One region of the Duganella sp. GW822-FHT06D06 genome, then DNA from elsewhere that is predicted to be linked to it. Evidence: riboswitches for the same ligand, from Rfam matches in the RefSeq annotation. Region 1 holds a riboswitch; the other holds the start of a gene.
The links. Region 1 has a riboswitch for thiamine pyrophosphate ahead of AC1RMD_RS04205 (TonB-dependent siderophore receptor). Riboswitches for the same ligand answer to the same signal wherever they lie in the genome.

Region 1 (8,326 bases):
TGTCCGGCACCTCGAAGTACACCGGCTCGAAATAATATTCGGCCTCGCCGTTGATGATCTTGACGGACTTGTACAACTCCCGGCGCGGCGGATGGAACGGCTCGATGCTGTCGGCAAAGCGTATCAGCGGCTTGCTGGTCACATTGGCCGGCAGCTCCGGGCCGCAGTTGTAGAGCAGCTTGATGAAGACGGCGTAATCGAGCCTGGCGAAATAGGCGCTGCCGAGGAACACCTGGCTGACCGCCGACAGACAGGAAACGGCCGAAGCGTCGGCGGCGAAAAAGACGCCGTCCGCACGCTTGACGATCGCTGCGGGCAGCTCGCTCTCCGCGTTTAAATCCAGCGCCGTCGCGTCATCTGACACAGTAATCCCCAGGAAAATGTACGTCGAAACGCCGCCCGGCCAGACGGCGCTTCTTCACTTTGTAATGTTGAATCTAGATTAGCATGAACCGCAGGCATTGTGCGCGCACCTGGGCTAGCCAGCCTCAGGGCGCTGCCGCGCACTAAGGTGCCAATCCAGCGAGCCGGCGCTGTCGCTGAACAGCACCTCGCCGCCGCTGGGCGTGCCGCGCAGGCGCTGCTTGATCTCCTTGGCGGGCAGCTGCGTCAGCGCCGCGACGTCGGCCTGGAACGGCATGGTGCGCACCAAGGTGTCGCCGCTGACCTTGTGCAGGCCGCAGCGCGCGATGCCCGCCGCTTCGGCCTTCTGCTCGAACACGCGGACCAGCTTATCCTGCAACAGCTTTTGCTGGGTCTGGCCTGCTTGCAGGTCGGTGCGCAGCTTGGCGATCGCCTGCAATTCGGTCGCCACCGCGCCGGCGATCTTGCGCAGGTGCTGGCCCTGGTCGGCCGTCAGCTGCAGTTCCTGCACCCGCAGTTTTTCGGCCAACGCCAGGTAGCGCCGCACGTCCGGCACCGCCGCGATGCACTCGGCCTCCTCCCGCGCAGCCAGGTTGGCCGCCTCGAAGCCCGCCACCCGCAGTTCCAGGTCGGCGATCTCCTGGTCGAACTGGCTGACATCCTTCACCAGCACATAGATGATCATCTCGGTGCGGCGGCGCGGCCCGGCGTTCTCGATTTCGACGTTGCGGCCGGCCACCGCGCAGCCCTCGGCCACTTCGATGCGGATTTCCTCGGCGATGATCTCGCAGTTGGAGGCCTCGCCCAGGGTCACGATGGTGCCGGAGATGACGCAATTCTCGGCCCGGCCGATGTGGATCGCGCCGCTGCGGGTGGAGATCACCGAACCGGAAGCGACCCCGGTGACGGTGATGTTGCCGGCCACGTTGGCGATGCTGCCGCTGACCAGGTTCTGGTCCAGCACCACGGTGCCGCCGCGCGAATGGATGTTGCCGTAGACGTTGCCGTGCACCGTGATGTCGCCGCCGGTGACGTCGCGCTGCTCCTGCACGTCGCCGAATTCCTCGTAGGCGCCGGCCAATTCCAGATTGCCGGTGGTGCGACCGCTGACGCCGTCCTTGCTGACGATCTTATCGGTGATCGAAATGCGGTTGGACTTGGAATCGACATTCAGGAACCCTTCGCGGGTCGACACCAGGTACTCGTCGTCGCCCATCATCACGGCGTCGGTGCCGTCGCCTGCGAAGAAGCGCAGCGTCAGGTCCTTGGGCGTCGCGGCCGGCGTCATGCGGCCGGCCAGGTCGAAGCCCGGCTGCCCCGGCACGGCGGGCAGCTTTTTCAGCAGCCGCACGTTGGCCTTGATCTGCGGGAAGCGGTTCTGGAAACTGCCGAGGTCGATGCGGCCGTCGGCCTTGGTCTTGGGGGCGTCGCTGCGATGCAGGTCGGACGATACTTCGATCACCGTCGCATCCTGGCCCGGCTCCGGCTCCAGCTCGGTGGCGACGGTGATGCGGTCGGACTTGGTGGAGGCGATGGCCGCCGCCACGGCCGCCACGTCGATGCCGAACAGGATGCCCTTGTTCCACATCTCGGCCACGAACTCGTCGACATCCAGCCGCGTCGGCCGCTCGGGGATCACGGTGCCGTCGGGCAGCGTCATCTCGTCGAGGTACAGCGTCTCGAAATAGTATTCGGCGTAGCCGCGCCCCATCTTCGGATTCTTGTACAGCGCCATGCGCTCCGGCTCCATCACGCGCAACTCGGTCGCCAGCCGCACCGGGCCCGGCACGCCGGTTTCGGGGCCGACGCCGTACAGCGCCTTGGTCAGCAAGGGATAATTCAAGCCGACGAGATAACAATGGGAATGGAAGACTTCGTTGATGGCGGCGGTCAGCGTCAGCGGCGACAGCGCCAGGTCGATATAGATGCCGTCCGGGCGCTTCAGCAAGCCGACAGGCAAGCCGGCCCCCGGAGCGTGAGACTCCTGGCCTGGCACGGCAGGGGCAAGCTCTTGAACCACCATTTTCCTCCGAACGGCACGCGGCCGAAGGGCATTGCGTGTAATTAACTAATCTTACACTTGGAATAAGGAAAAGAAAGCGATTTTCGTGGCGCGGACGATACAACTGTGAACTTATTGCTACAGATCAATGTTGGATCAATAACAAAGCCAGGTCCGAAGCAGTGCGAATGCACGGCGAGGGACCGCAACGACGCTGCGGTCTTTTTGAAACGACTTCTTAGTGGCGCGGGGGATTCGCGTAGATATCCTGGCCGGCTTCGTTGATCTGGCGGCGCAGGTCGCGGCGCTCGTCCGGCGTCAAGCGGCCGGCGCGGCGATTCATTTCGGCATTGCGACCGGCTTCCTGCATGGCGCGACGCTGCTCTTCGGCGCGGGCCTCGTAGCTGCGCGGATCGAGCTGGCGCGGCTCGGCCTGGCGTACCGGCTGCGCTTCACGCGCAGGCAGGGTGCGGGGTTCTTCACGGCGCGGAGCGTCGCGCTCCGAACTGTCGTGCGCCATCGCGGCGCCACTCAGCAACAGAACACCCAGGAGGGATCGAACGCAAAAATTTGCGCTTGCTGCCGCGTAGTTTTTTTTGTGATCGATGCCCATGACGTTCCTAAAAAGCTGAATCTATGCCCAGAGTGTATGATGCTTTACCTGAGGGGGTAAGACGAATTGGGTAAAGTTTGTAACACTTTGTAATGGGTTGTCACAGACGTTTTCGCAATGCGAATATGACGTTACCATAGCAACATGAATATGACAAATCTGGCAGGCAAATGACTAGCACAACGACTGAATCCGGCAACACCTCCGCCAACCAGCATGGCCACCAGGCCAAGATCATGGTAGTGGACGACGACGTGCGACTGCGCGACCTGCTGCGCCGCTACCTGACCGAGCAAGGCTTCAACGTCTTCACCGCCGAAAGCGCGACCGCCATGAACAAGCTGTGGCTGCGCGAGCGCTACGACCTGCTGGTGCTGGACCTGATGCTGCCGGGCGAAGACGGCCTGTCGATCTGCCGCCGCCTGCGCGGCGCCGGCGACCAGACGCCGATCATCATGCTGACCGCCAAGGGCGAGGACGTGGACCGCATCGTCGGCCTGGAAATGGGCGCCGACGACTACCTGCCCAAACCGTTCAACCCGCGCGAGCTGGTGGCCCGCATCGGCGCCGTGCTGCGCCGCCGCGGCCCGGACGAAATCCCCGGCGCGCCGTCGGAAACCCCGCAGTCGTTCGAGTTCGGCCAGTTCGTGCTGGACCTGGGCACCCGCACGCTGAAGAAGGCCGGCGAAACCGTGCCGCTGACCACCGGCGAATTCTCGGTACTGAAAGTATTCGCCCGCCACGCGCGCCAGCCGCTGTCGCGCGAAAAGCTGATGGAACTGGCGCGCGGCCGCGAATACGAAGTGTTCGACCGCAGCCTGGACGTGCAGATCTCGCGCCTGCGCAAACTGATCGAGCCCGATCCATCGAGCCCGCTGTACATCCAGACCGTCTGGGGCCTGGGCTATGTGTTTATTCCGGAGGGGCAGCCGCGCTAAGGCGCGGGCGTGCGCATGAAGTTTCCGTCGAAGTTTCCGTTTACGTTTAGGGCCGCCAGCCTGAAAAGCGGCCTGTTCTGGCGCACCTTCTTCCTGCTGGGCGCGCTGACCACCACCAGCATGACCGCCTGGGTCGGCATGATCAGCGCGGTGCAGCACGAGCCGCAGGTGCAGCAGATCTCCTCGCAGGTGATCTCGGTGGTCACCATCACCCATGCCGCCCTCACCCACTCGGCGCCCGAACTGCGGCGCGAGCTGCTGTTCGACCTGGTGTCCAACGAAGGCATCCGCGTGTTCACGCTGGAGGACGACGACAAGGTCGATCCGCCGCCCGACAATGCGCTGATGCCCGACATCCAGAAGCTGGTCAAGGCCAAGCTGGGCGAGGACACCCGCTTCTCGGCGCGCGTCAACGGCGTGGCCGGCTTCTGGGTCAGCTTCAAGATCGACGACGACGCCTACTGGCTGATGCTGGAACGCGAGCGCATCCGCGGCCTGACCGGCATCCAGTGGCTGGGCTGGGCCAGCGTGGTGTCGGTAGTGTCGCTGCTGGGCGCGGCCTTCATCTCCAGCCTGATCAACCTGCCGCTGCGCCGCCTGACGCAGGCCACGCGCGCCTTCGCGCAGGGCAAGCGGCCCGACCCGCTGCCGGAAAAAGGCGCGATGGAGATCATGGAGGCCAACCGCAGCTTCAACCAGATGGTGATCCAGTTGCAGCAGGTGGAATCGGACCGCGCCGTGATCCTGGCCGGCATCTCGCACGACCTGCGCACGCCGCTGGCGCGCATGCAGCTGGAAGTGGAGATGGCCAACCTGTCGAACGAGGCACGCGAGGGCATCCAGTCCGACATCGGCCAGATGGACGACATCATCGGCCAGTTCCTCGACTACGCCAAGCCGACCGAGGTATCGAGCTTCATCAACGTCGACCTCAGCGAACTGCTGCAGGACACCGCGCATGAAGCCGGCCGCCTGCCGGACGTGCGCATCACCACCGACATCGTCGCCAACGCCCACGTGATGGGCAACGCCACCGACATCAAGCGCGTCATCAACAACCTGATCGAGAACGCCCGCCGCTACGGCAAGACGCCCGGCAGCGAACTGTCCGAGATCGACATCAAGTGCAGCACGAAAGGCATGCACACCTCGCGCCGCGTCATCGTCGAAGTGCAGGACCACGGCAGCGGCGTGCCGGACGACCAGATCGAGCAACTGCTCAAGCCCTTCACCCGGCTCGACACCGCGCGCGGCCAGGCCAACGGCGCCGGCCTGGGCCTGGCCATCGTCGACCGCGTGATGCTGCGCCACGGCGCCGAGCTGCACGTGCGCAACCGCGACGGCGGCGGCCTGCTGATCCAGATCGTGATGAAGGCGGCTTGATGCGGGCCATGTATTTTGCCGTGCTGCTGGCGGCGGCGGGACCGGCCGCCGCCATCAAACCGGCCAAGCCGGCCGCGCCGCCGCGCATCGAGCAGCGCGCCGCCAGCGACGAGGAACGCAGCTCCTTCGACGACTACTTCCGCCAGAAGATGCTGGCCGAATCCAGGGGCGCGCGCCCGGTGCCGCCGCTGTTCGCGCCGGAGTTCGAGATCCAGCGCCAGCGCGGCAAGCCGTGGCAGGTGGTGGCGCGCGTCGATTCGGCGCCGCGCCATTCGGCGGTCGACCTGTGCCGGCAAATCAAATCGAGTTTTATCTACGACGCCAAGGCGCCCAAGGATGAGCGCTGGAGCGAGTCGGCCCAGCTGCCGAGCTGGCATGTGTGGCTGGCCCAGCCCAAGACCATCTGCAGCGCCGCCCGGCACACGGTGTTGATGGACCAGGCGCTGCCGCCGGAAGACGTGGTGGCGCTGCTGCGCCAGTATCCTGAACTGCTGGGCCGCGCGCGCCTGCTGTTCGCCGGCAACTCGCAATGCATCCGCCAGCGCGCCCTGCCCTTCACGCTGCGCGCGATCGAGCCGGCGGCGCCGGTGACAGGCGCGCCCGTGATGTTCAGCCTGGTATTTGAAAGCGACCGCGACACCATCGCCCGCGTCGCGGTGCGCAAGCACCGCGGCGAGTTTGCGGCCTGGAACGTCAGCTGCGACTGACGCTGCTGTCGTTGCTGCTGCGGTTGATCGGGTGATCCTGCGGCTCCAGCAGCCTGGTCAGCAACAGTTCGGTCGAGCCATAGCCGTACAGCGAATCCGTCTCCAGGCCCTGCGTATCGTAGGGCACGGACTCTTCGCGCTCCGAACGGCTCGGGTCCGCGTCCGAATATGTCACGCGCCAGGCGCGCTTGAGCGAGTCGGCGCGGCGCAGGAACTGCGGCATCGGCCACAGCGCCGGATTCCAGTCGACGATATCGCCCAGCACGCGCCAGTGGCCGCTGGCCAGCGCCATGTCGCCCACCCGCAGCACCTTGACCGCGTCCTGCGGTTGCAGCGTGTTGAGCTCCTCCAGCGACGGCAAGCGCGGCAGCTTGGGCCCGAACAGATACGCCAGCATGATCTTGCTGCCCGGCGACAAACGCGCCACCAGGCCCCAGCCATAGCCGCCATCCAGCAACGGTATGGCGAACCAGCTTCCTTCTTGATACGACTGCCTCATTCCTGCCCTTTCACTTGCACGATGCAGCAGAGTGTCGCCAAAATGTACTGACATGATGGCGCCTCCGTTAAAAGCTGTGTCTGCTTCGTTGGCGCCTTGTGGCGCAAACCGCAAGTGTAGCGGTGCCGCGCGGATCGCGGCGCACGGCACCGCATGTGCTACACTAGCGCCTCGCTAGGGGTCCTGGAGCTTTTGCTGCCGGGTGAGAGATACCCTTCGTACCTGATCTGGATAATGCCAGCGAAGGAAAGCGCAAAGTAGTTCTCCCCTCCTTTGATGGCTCTCTTCGCGGCTCCCAGCCAAGAACAAAAGAGAGAGCACATGAACACACCAAGATTCGCAGTTTCCGCCATCGCCCTGGCGGTACTCCAGGCATTTCCCGGCGCCGCCGTCGCCGAAACCTCCGCCGCCGAGCAAGCCATGCCCGAAGTGGTGATCACCGGCGCCCGCGCACAGGCCAGCCGCGCCAGTGTGGCCGGTTTCTCCAACGCGACGCTGCTGGAAACCCCGGCCTCGGTCAGCGTGCTGACCTCGCAGCAGATGCTGGACCTGCAAATTCGCTCCACCACCGACGCCGCGCGCTACGACGCCAGCATCGGCGACGCCTACAACGCGGTCGGCTATTCGGAGCAGTTCTCGATCCGCGGCTTCAAGCTGGACAACGCCTCCAGCTACCGCAAGGACGGCATGGCCATCTCGGCCGACACCCAGATTCCGCTGGAAAACAAGGAGCGCCTGGAAGTGTTGAAAGGCCTGTCCGGCCTGCAAGCCGGCGTCTCGGCGCCGGGCGGCATCGTCAACTACGTCACCAAGCGCCCGACCGATACGCCGCTGCGCACCGTGGTGTTGGAAGAACGCGAACGCGGCACGCTGTACGGCGCCGTCGACCTGGGCGGCCGCTTTGAAGACCAGCGCTTCGGCTACCGCTTCAACGCCGCCGCCGAGCGCCTGCGTTCATACATCAAGGGCGCCGACGGCAACCGCAAGTTCATCTCGGCCGCCTTCGACTGGAAGATCTCGCCGCAGGCGCTGCTGCAAGTGGACGCCGACTACCAGAAGAAATCGCAAGTGACCGCGCCCGGCTTCCAGCTGCTGAACAATGAGACGCTGCCGAACATCCCGGCCGACACCATGCTCAACAACCAGCCGTGGAGCCGTCCGGTCGAGACCAGCAGCAGCAATATCGGCGTACGCTTCGAGTACAAGTTCACGCCGGACTGGAGCACCACCGTCAGCGCCAACCAGCACCAGTTCAAGCGCGACGACTACACCGCCTTCCCTTACGGCTGCGGCGCGCAAGGCCTGTACCCCGGCTACTGCGACAACGGCGACTATGACGTCTACGACTACGTCAGCCTGGGCGAAAAGAAATCGCCGCTGACGGTGCAGGCGCTGGTGCAGGGCAAGTTCAGCACCGGCACGATCAAGCACCAATTCACCGGCGGCGCATCGCTGTTCAAGAACAGCGAGAAATGGGGCGACTACCTGTACACCCAGGCCGGCCCGAAAGGCGACGCGTTCAGCAACATCTACCACCCGATCATGGTGGCGCCGAACGGCGGCACCAGCAAACCGGTTTCCGAGCGCCGCAGCGACAACGAACGCGCCTTGTTCGCGCAGGACATCCTGAACATCAACGAGCAGCTCAAGCTGCACGCCGGCGCGCGCTACGTACAGGTCAAGCGCGTTGAATATGTCGGCCCGGACGAAAATGACAAAATGCTGCCGGACGCCCACACCGACGTCGGCTTCTGGCTGCCGAATGTGGCGCTGGTGTACAGCCTGCGTCCGAACGTTTCGGTCTACACCTCGTATGCGCAG
Region 2 (8,326 bases), on a different contig from region 1:
AGCTGGCGGATTTCGTCGGCGCGCGCCAGGCCGGCGGCAAACGCCGGCATCAGGTGTTTTTCGTCGACCGGCTTGACCAGGAAGCCGACCGCGCCGTACGAGGCGGCCTGCTTGCCGGCGTCGGCGTCGCCGCGGCCGGACAGGAACATGAAGGGCACCGAGCTGGTGGCGTGCAATTGCTTGGCCAGCTCCAGCCCGTTCATGCCGGGCATGTGGATGTCGAGCAGGGCCAGGTCCGGTTCGCGCTGGGCGATCTGCTCCAGCGCCTGTTCGGCCGACGAGGCCTTGAGGATGTCGTAGCCGGCGTGGCCCAGCACCTCGCCCAGGAAATCGAGCAGCAGTGGGTCATCGTCGACGATCAGAATCAGACGCTTCGGGCTGGAAGGGACATTCATGTGGCGGCAACCTTAGGCTTAAGCTAACCCGCCAATTATAAGGCGGAAAACCGCCCGTCATGCCAGCCTTTTATCGCCCCGTATTTTTATCGGCATAAAGCCGCAGGAACGCGGCCACGGCGGCGCCGACGTCGTCGGCCTGGTAGACGCTGCTGATGGCCGCCACCATGGAGGCGCCGCGCGCGGCCAGCGGCGCGGCGTTGTCCGGCGTCATGCCGCCGATCACCACGGTCGGCACGCGAACCGCCGCGCGCGCCTGGTCGAGGATCTCCATCCTGGTAGTCACTGCGTACTGCTTCACGCGCGACGGGTAGAAACCGCCGAACGCCACGTAGCTGGCGCCGGCCGCCTGCGCCGCCAGCGCGCGCGGCAGGTCGCCATAGCAGGAGGCGCCGATGATCTTGTCCGCCCCCAGCCGGGCGCGCACCTGCGCCACGTCGGCATCGGTGCCGCCGAGGTGGACGCCGTCGGCGCCGAGCTGCTCGCACAGCTCGACATAATCATTGACGATGAAAGGCACGCCGTAGCGCCGGCACAACGCCAGCAAGGCGCCGGCTTGATCCAGCCGCTGCTGCGGGCCGGCTTCCTTGTGGCGGTATTGCAGCATGGCGACGCCCGGCCGCGCGCCCTGGGCGGCGGCCAGCGCCCGCTCGCTCAGCGCCAGCATCCTGGCGCTGTCGTCCCAGTTGGGGGTAACCAAATAAAGTCCGTGCATGATGTGCTCTCAAATCAAAGGTAGGCGCTGCGGGATGCGCTGGCCGGCGGCCACCGTGTAGGCGCCGCGCAGCGCGCGATAGCAATACTGTTGCGCCAGTTCCAGCGCGCGTTCCATCGACATGCCCAGCGCCAGCTGGCCGGCGATGGCCGAGGCCAGCGTGCAGCCGCTGCCGTGGAATTCGCCGGCCAGGCGCGGCCAGCTCCAGTGGCGCGCGTCCTCGGGCGGCTCGCTGTCGGACAGGCGCGGCGCCGGCGTGGCGCCGGGACCGAACCAGCGGTTGATGACTTCCTCGCCACGCTCATCATGGCCGCCGGTGATCAACACATGGCGGCAACCGCGCGCGCGCAAGGCCTGCGCCTGCGCGCCCGGTTCGGCCGTGCCGGTCAGCGCCAGCGCTTCCGGGCCGTTGGGGGTGAGCACCGTCACCAGCGGCAGCAGCGGCGCCAGCGCCTGCACCGCGTCGTCGCGCGACAGCAGGTCGCCGTGGCCGCTGGCCAGCACCGGGTCCAGCACCACCGGCAACTCCGGCTGGCGGGCGCGCAGGCGGCCGATGATCTCGGCGATCGCCAGCGCGTTGGCGGCGCTGCCGGGAATGCCGATCTTCACCGCCCGCACCGTCATCTTGTCGAGCAGCGCCTGCGCCTGGCGCAGCACCATCGCGCCGTCGACCGGCTGCACGCCGTAGACGCGGTCGTTGTCCTGCACCGTCAGCGCGGTGGCCACGGTGAGCGCGTGCGCGCCCTGCCCGGCCACCGCTTGCAGGTCGGCGGCGATGCCGGCGCCGCCGGACGGATCGAGTCCGGCGAACACCAGCACGCACGGCCGCGCCACCAGTTGCGCCATCAGCTGCGCCGCCATTTGCGAGGACAGGCGCTCGCTCATGCCAGCCGGCCCGCCATCGGCGACGACGGCGAGGCCGCGAACTTGCGGGCGATGCGGCCCGCCAGGTAAGCCTCGCGGCCGGCCTGCACGGCCAGCTTCATGGCGCGCGCCATGCGCACCGGATCGCGCGCGCCGGCGATGGCGGTGTTCATCAGCACGCCGTCGCAGCCCAGCTCCATGGCGATGGCGGCGTCCGACGCCGTGCCGACGCCGGCATCGACCAGCACCGGCACCTTGGCCTGCTCGATGATCAGCGACAGGTTCCACGGGTTGAGGATGCCCATGCCGGAGCCGATCAGCGAGGCCAGCGGCATCACCGCGACGCAGCCGATCTGCTCCAGCAGCTTGGCCTGGATCGGATCGTCGCTGCAGTAGACCATGACGTCGAAGCCGTCCCTGACCAGCGCCTCGGCGGCGATCAGGGTTTCCGGCATGTGCGGGAACAGCGTCTTCTCGTCGCCCAGCACTTCCAGCTTGACCAGCTTGTGGCCGTTCAGCAGCTCGCGCGCCATTTGCAGCGTGTAGACCGCGTCCTTGGCGGTGTAGCAGCCGGCCGTGTTGGGCAGGATGGTGTACTGTGACGGCGGCAGCACGTCCAGCAGGCTGGGTGCCTTCGGGTCCTGGCCGATGTTGACGCGGCGGATCGCCACGGTGATGATTTCCGCTTCGGCGGCGTCGGTCGCCGCGCGGGTCTGCGGCAGGTCCTTGTACTTGCCGCTGCCGACCAGCAGCCGCGATTTGTAGCTCTTGCCTGCGATGGTGAGCAAGTCTTGATGGTCCATGATGGTTCCTTATCCTTGGGGGTCAAGTCTGACATTCGGACACGGCCTCTGCCCTAGCGGCCGCTACGGCAGAGGCCGTGTCCGAATGTCAGACTTGACCCCATTAAAATTAGCCGCCGCCGATGGCGCGCACGATGTCGACCTGGTCCTGCGGCTGCAGCTCGCGCTGCGGCCACTGCTGGCGCGGCACCACGGCGCGGTTGACCGCCAGCGCCAGCGCCTGCCCGGTCAGCGACAGCGCGGCGACCAGCTGGGCTAGCGTCTGCCGCGGCGGCACCTGGTAGGGGGCGCCGTTCAATTCGATGTCGATCATGCCGGCCTCACAGCTTGCGATACAGCTCGGCGCCGTTCTTGATGAACTCCACCGCCTTCACCTGCATGCCCTGCTGCAGCGCCGCGCCGTCGGACACGCCGTTGGCCTTGGCGTACTCGCGCACTTCCTGGGTGATCTTCATCGAGCAGAAATGCGGGCCGCACATCGAGCAGAAGTGCGCCACCTTGGCCGAATCCTTGGGCAGGGTCTCGTCGTGGAATTCGCGCGCCTTGTCCGGATCGAGGCCGATGTTGAACTGGTCGTCCCAGCGGAACTCGAAGCGCGCCTTGGACAGCGCGTTGTCGCGGATCTGCGCGCCCGGATGGCCCTTGGCCAGGTCGGCCGCGTGGGCGGCGATCTTGTAGGTGATGATGCCGTCCTTGACGTCGTTCTTGTCGGGCAGGCCCAGGTGCTCTTTCGGCGTGACGTAGCACAGCATGGCGGTGCCGTACCAGCCGATCTGCGCGGCGCCGATGCCGGAGGTGATGTGGTCGTAGCCGGGCGCGATGTCGGTGGTCAAGGGGCCCAGCGTGTAGAACGGCGCTTCGTGGCACTGTTCCAGCTGCAGGTCCATGTTCTCCTTGATCAGCTGCATCGGCACGTGGCCCGGGCCTTCGATCATCACCTGCACGTCGTGCTTCCAGGCGATCTGGGTCAGTTCGCCCAGCGTCTTCAGCTCGCCCAGCTGCGCTTCGTCGTTGGCGTCGTAGATCGAGCCGGGACGCAGGCCGTCGCCCAGGGAGAACGAGACGTCGTAGGCCTTCATGATGGCGCAGATCTCTTCGAAGTGCGTGTACAGGAACGATTCCTGGTGGTGCGCCAGGCACCACTTGGCCATGATCGAGCCGCCGCGCGAGACGATGCCGGTCAGGCGCTTGGCCGTCATCGGCACGTAGCGCAGCAGCACGCCGGCGTGGATGGTGAAGTAGTCGACGCCCTGCTCGGCCTGCTCGATCAGGGTGTCGCGGAAGATCTCCCAGGTCAGGTCCTCGGCCTTGCCGTTGACCTTCTCCAGCGCCTGGTAGATCGGCACGGTGCCGATCGGGACCGGGCTGTTGCGGATGATCCACTCGCGGGTTTCATGGATGTGCTTGCCGGTCGACAGGTCCATGACGTTGTCGCCGCCCCAGCGGATGGCCCAGGTCATCTTCTCGACTTCCTCGCCGATCGACGAGGTGACGGCGGAGTTGCCGATGTTGGCGTTGATCTTCACCAGGAAGTTGCGGCCGATGATCATCGGCTCGATTTCCGGGTGGTTGATGTTGGCCGGGATGATGGCGCGGCCGCGGGCGATTTCCTCGCGCACGAATTCGGGCGTGATGACGGCCGGGATGCTGGCGCCGAACGACTGGCCCGGATGCTGGCGGCCCATCAGGTCGGCCAGGCGCTGGCCCATCGGGCCGGAGTGCTTCAGGTCTTCCATGTACTCCTGGCGGCGCAGGTTTTCGCGGATGGCGACGAACTCCATCTCGGGCGTGACGATGCCCTGGCGCGCGTAGTGCATCTGCGTGACGTTCTTGCCGTCACGGGCGCGGCGCGGCTTGCGGAGCAGGTTGAAGCGCAGCTCGGCCAGCGCCGGGTCCGCCAGGCGGGCCTGGCCGTATTCGGAGCTCGGGCCATCCAGTTCTTCGGTGTCGTCGCGCTCGAGTATCCACGGCAGGCGCGGCGTCGCGGCCAGGCCGGAGCGGATGTCGATCAGCGCTTCCGGGTCGGTGTACGGGCCGGAGGTGTCGTACACGTAGATCGGCGGATTGGCCTCGAAGCCGAACGAGGCCGGCGTGTCGGACTGGGTGATCTGGCGCATCGGCACGCGGATGTCGGGACGGCTGCCTTCGACGTAAACTTTGCGGGAATTCGGCAAGGGCTTGATGGCTGCCTCGTCCACCGTGGCGGTGGCGGAGAGGAATTTGGCGTTGGCGTTCATGTGGCTCCTTCGTTAGCTACAGGAGCCAGCAAAGGAGATTGGACGGCGCCGGGCCACAGATGGAGCGATGCGTGGCGGCGATGTCCTAAGCTTCCCTTCGCTGGCATTATCCAGATCAGGTTCGGAGGGTATTTCTCACCCGCGCATCGCAATGCGCAGGACCCCTAGCGTGTGCCGCCTTGCGGCAGCGGGCTGATTATACGCCGCGCCGCGCCGCGCGGACCATGTCCGCGCAAAAAAAACCGCCATACCCGGTATCAGGCCACGCGGGCTAGCCGGATGCGGGCGGGGCGCCGCGCGCCAAGCGCGGCACGGCGTACAGCAACAACGCCAGCGCCGCCAGCGGCATGCCCACTTCCAGCTGATAGCCCGGCAGGAAATGCGCGCGCCACAACAGCCAGGCCAAGGCGGCCGCGCTGCCCAGACACAGCAACGGCTCGGCCCGCGCCGCGCGGACGCCCGCCGCAGGCGCCACCGCCACGGCAAGTTGCAGCGCGGCCGGCCAGAAGAACACCAGCAAGCCGGCCATGCTGTAGGAATCGCCCCAGGAAAACATCTCGTAAGGGATAAATTCCAGCCGCCCGGGCAGCTTCGACGGCGCCGGCGATCCGGCGCGCGGCGCAACGGCGGCCGGGGCCCGGACCGTCGCCAGGGCCGGCGCGGACGCCGAACGCGCCAGGCCGGGCGGCTGGCCCTGCGTGCCGCAGCTATACAGCGGCAGGAAGAAACAACCTGCCAGCAAGAACGCGGCCAGGCGTTTCAAGCCCGCCAGCCAACGGGGCGCGACGACGAAGCTCATGATGTTCTCCTCGCGCTCAGTCGGACGATTTGGCGCCGGAAACGCAGCAGTCGTTATTGCTCGCTTGTGGCACCGTGTGTTTCAACCAGCAGCGCGAGACCCGTCCCTGCACGCCCGGCCTGACCCAGCTGAAACTGCGGCACTGGGCATCCTGTTCGCAGCGCGCGGCGCAGCTGCCGGCGTCGCCGCCGCCGGGCTCGCTCCAGGCATCGTTGTAGTCGCCGCCGTAACGGTTGATCCCGGACTGCAAGCGCTGCATCGAGCCGCCGCCACCACCGCCCGCCCCCCCATCCGTGCCCGCGCCCCCGCCATGGCAGCGCGCCAGCTTGACCACCTTGTCCGGCATATCGTCAAAAAAGGGGCTGAACAGACGCTGGAACTGGTCGGCGTCGTGATGATTGGCGGCGCTGCGCACCCGCACGTACTCGGGCTGGCGATCATAGCGGGCCGGGCTGGGCGAGATCACGTACTGGATATTGCAGGGTTCACTCCACGGCAAGTTGGGATTCATGCGGTTGGCCCACACTCCCCACGGCTCGGCGCCTTGGGCGGCGCACAGGCAAGGCAGCACCAGCAGCGCGGCCAACATCGATAGCGGCTTTTTCATCACGGTCTCCGGGCATGGTGGGTGGGTCAGGGATGCAGCAGGTTGACGGTGGTTTCCGTGATGTCGACGCCATGCCGGAAATTGTGATAAATGTCCGAGCATTCGCCCGGCAGCGGCCGGCCGTTGCGGTCGCCGCACCAGCGGATTTCCGCCACCCAGTTGGCGCCGAATTTGAGTGCGGCGGCGCGCGGGCCGTTGATCGTGTGCAGGGTCTTGCTGGTGGCCCAGTACACCGGCGTCTTGCCGGCCGGGTCGGGGCCGTCGCGGAACGAGATCAAGCCCTGGTACAACGAGACGGGCTCGACCGCTTGGACCATGGGCGCGGCGCTGGCGGCCACGAACAGACACAGGGCAAGTTGCAGTTTCATGCTGGACTCCTTTGGGTGGGTGCTGCGACGGGGGATGCCTGCTTAACGCCCATAAATTCTTGTCAGTTGACAATAATCAGTGTCATTTAGAAATACTATGGAGAGACCGGCCAGGCGCTTCACCGCACCGGCGCCAGGCCGTCGGCGAAGTCGCCGGCCTCCATGTAACGAGGTGGAATGACGAACCGTCCGTCGCGGTCGAGATAACCCCACAGCAGGCCGCAGCGGGCGGCCGCCAGGCCATCGGCATAGGGACGCACGGCGTCGACCCGCTGCCCGCCGCCGCAGGTGACGGACGCGGCGGCGCCCTCGGGGGATACGGCGGAGGCGCTGGACGCGGACGGCGGCGCCAGCGGCCCGCCGGCCGCCGGCGCCGCCACGCGCTGGCCGAGCCGGTCGATCTGCTGCCAGCCGCCGTCGACGCGGACCATCGCCTGCCCCGCCGCAAAGGACGTGGCTCGCTCGTAGCGGCGCGGCAGTTTCAGCCGTCCCTGCCGATCGACATAGCCCCAGCGCGCCACCTGCAAGGTGCGCAGCAGGTCCGCCGCCAGCACGGCGCGCGTGCCCTTCCCGCCGTGCGCCGTGGCGCGCAGCGTACGCTCGAAGCGGTCATGGTCCATCCAGTCGAGCGCATCGGTCAATGGCAGCGTGGCGAGCTTGATGTCGGTGGCGCCGAGGCGGCGGCCCAGTTGCCGCCATGCGGCCAGCAAGGCCTCGTAATGCGCGTCGAACTCGCCGTGCGGCACCGCCGCCGGCACGTCCGGCGGCGCCTGCCGCCACTCCGGCAGACAGGCGCCGCACCAGCCCTGGATCAAGCGCATCAACGCCAGGCCGTCAGCGCGCCGGTCCAACACCGCCAGACGGCCGCCGTCCGTCACCTGCCACGGCAGCATGAAGGCGCAGCGACTGTCCGAGCGCAGCCTCAGCGGCGGCTGGTCCGCGATCCAGATGCGCAACTCGACCGCCAGATACAGCGGTGCCTGCGCGGCGCCGGCCGGATCGGCATCGCAGCGCCGCACGCCGAACGCAGGCTGCGCGCCGCCGACCAGCCCGGCCAGCACGGCGCCAGGCTCGGACGGCAGCACGACGGCATCGGCCGCGCGCCGTCGAAAATAGACTTGCTCGGTTTCCGCGGCGCTGGCGCTGTCCTGCCGCGTCACGGTCAATTGCAGCGCTTCGATCGCTGCGGGCCGCACCGAAAAAGCCGGTTGCGCGCCGGCCGCCGCGCACCAGCACAGCGCCCACAACAAGCCGGACAAGAACAGGCGCACGGCGCGCGACCGACGGCGTACAGGCCGGCACTAGCGCGACGGCGCGGTCTGATAAATGGTCGCCGCCCACGGGCCGGCCGGCCGGCCGGCGCAGGCGTAAGTGCCCTCGGCGCTGCCGACGCGGATGGTGCCGGTATAGGTGCAGCCGCCGGCGGCGGAACCGCCGGCGCGGGTGATCTGCACCTGGTTGCCGGAGATGGAAATAATGATGCTAGGTTCCTGCAACTGCTGGCCGTTGGGATTGCGGAAAGTGCCGCTGAAATTGGG

Region 2: linked by a shared signal. The riboswitch ahead of thiC (phosphomethylpyrimidine synthase ThiC) and the one ahead of AC1RMD_RS04205 (TonB-dependent siderophore receptor) in region 1 are both predicted to bind thiamine pyrophosphate.

What each region holds. Positions count from the first base shown of each region.
Region 1 is NZ_JBXALQ010000002.1:210,587-218,912, forward strand. It holds gene AC1RMD_RS04170 (flagellar assembly protein A) at 1-364, opposite strand, end outside; gene AC1RMD_RS04175 (flagellar assembly protein A) at 479-2,323, opposite strand; gene AC1RMD_RS04180 (hypothetical protein) at 2,604-2,885, opposite strand; gene ompR (osmolarity response regulator transcription factor OmpR) at 3,149-3,916, shown strand; gene AC1RMD_RS04190 (sensor histidine kinase) at 3,932-5,299, shown strand; gene AC1RMD_RS04195 (hypothetical protein) at 5,299-6,006, shown strand; gene AC1RMD_RS04200 (Imm26 family immunity protein) at 5,993-6,505, opposite strand; TPP riboswitch at 6,672-6,771, shown strand; gene AC1RMD_RS04205 (TonB-dependent siderophore receptor) at 6,827-8,326, shown strand, end outside.
Region 2 is NZ_JBXALQ010000005.1:90,237-98,562, reverse strand. It holds gene AC1RMD_RS11115 (ANTAR domain-containing response regulator) at 1-395, opposite strand, end outside; gene thiE (thiamine phosphate synthase) at 466-1,110, opposite strand; gene thiD (bifunctional hydroxymethylpyrimidine kinase/phosphomethylpyrimidine kinase) at 1,120-1,995, opposite strand; gene AC1RMD_RS11100 (thiazole synthase) at 1,992-2,777, opposite strand; gene thiS (sulfur carrier protein ThiS) at 2,887-3,090, opposite strand; gene thiC (phosphomethylpyrimidine synthase ThiC) at 3,098-5,014, opposite strand; TPP riboswitch at 5,090-5,190, opposite strand; gene AC1RMD_RS11085 (hypothetical protein) at 5,286-5,813, opposite strand; gene AC1RMD_RS11080 (PAN domain-containing protein) at 5,830-6,420, opposite strand; gene AC1RMD_RS11075 (hypothetical protein) at 6,447-6,788, opposite strand; gene AC1RMD_RS11070 (WG repeat-containing protein) at 6,908-8,059, opposite strand; gene AC1RMD_RS11065 (hypothetical protein) at 8,090-8,326, opposite strand, start outside.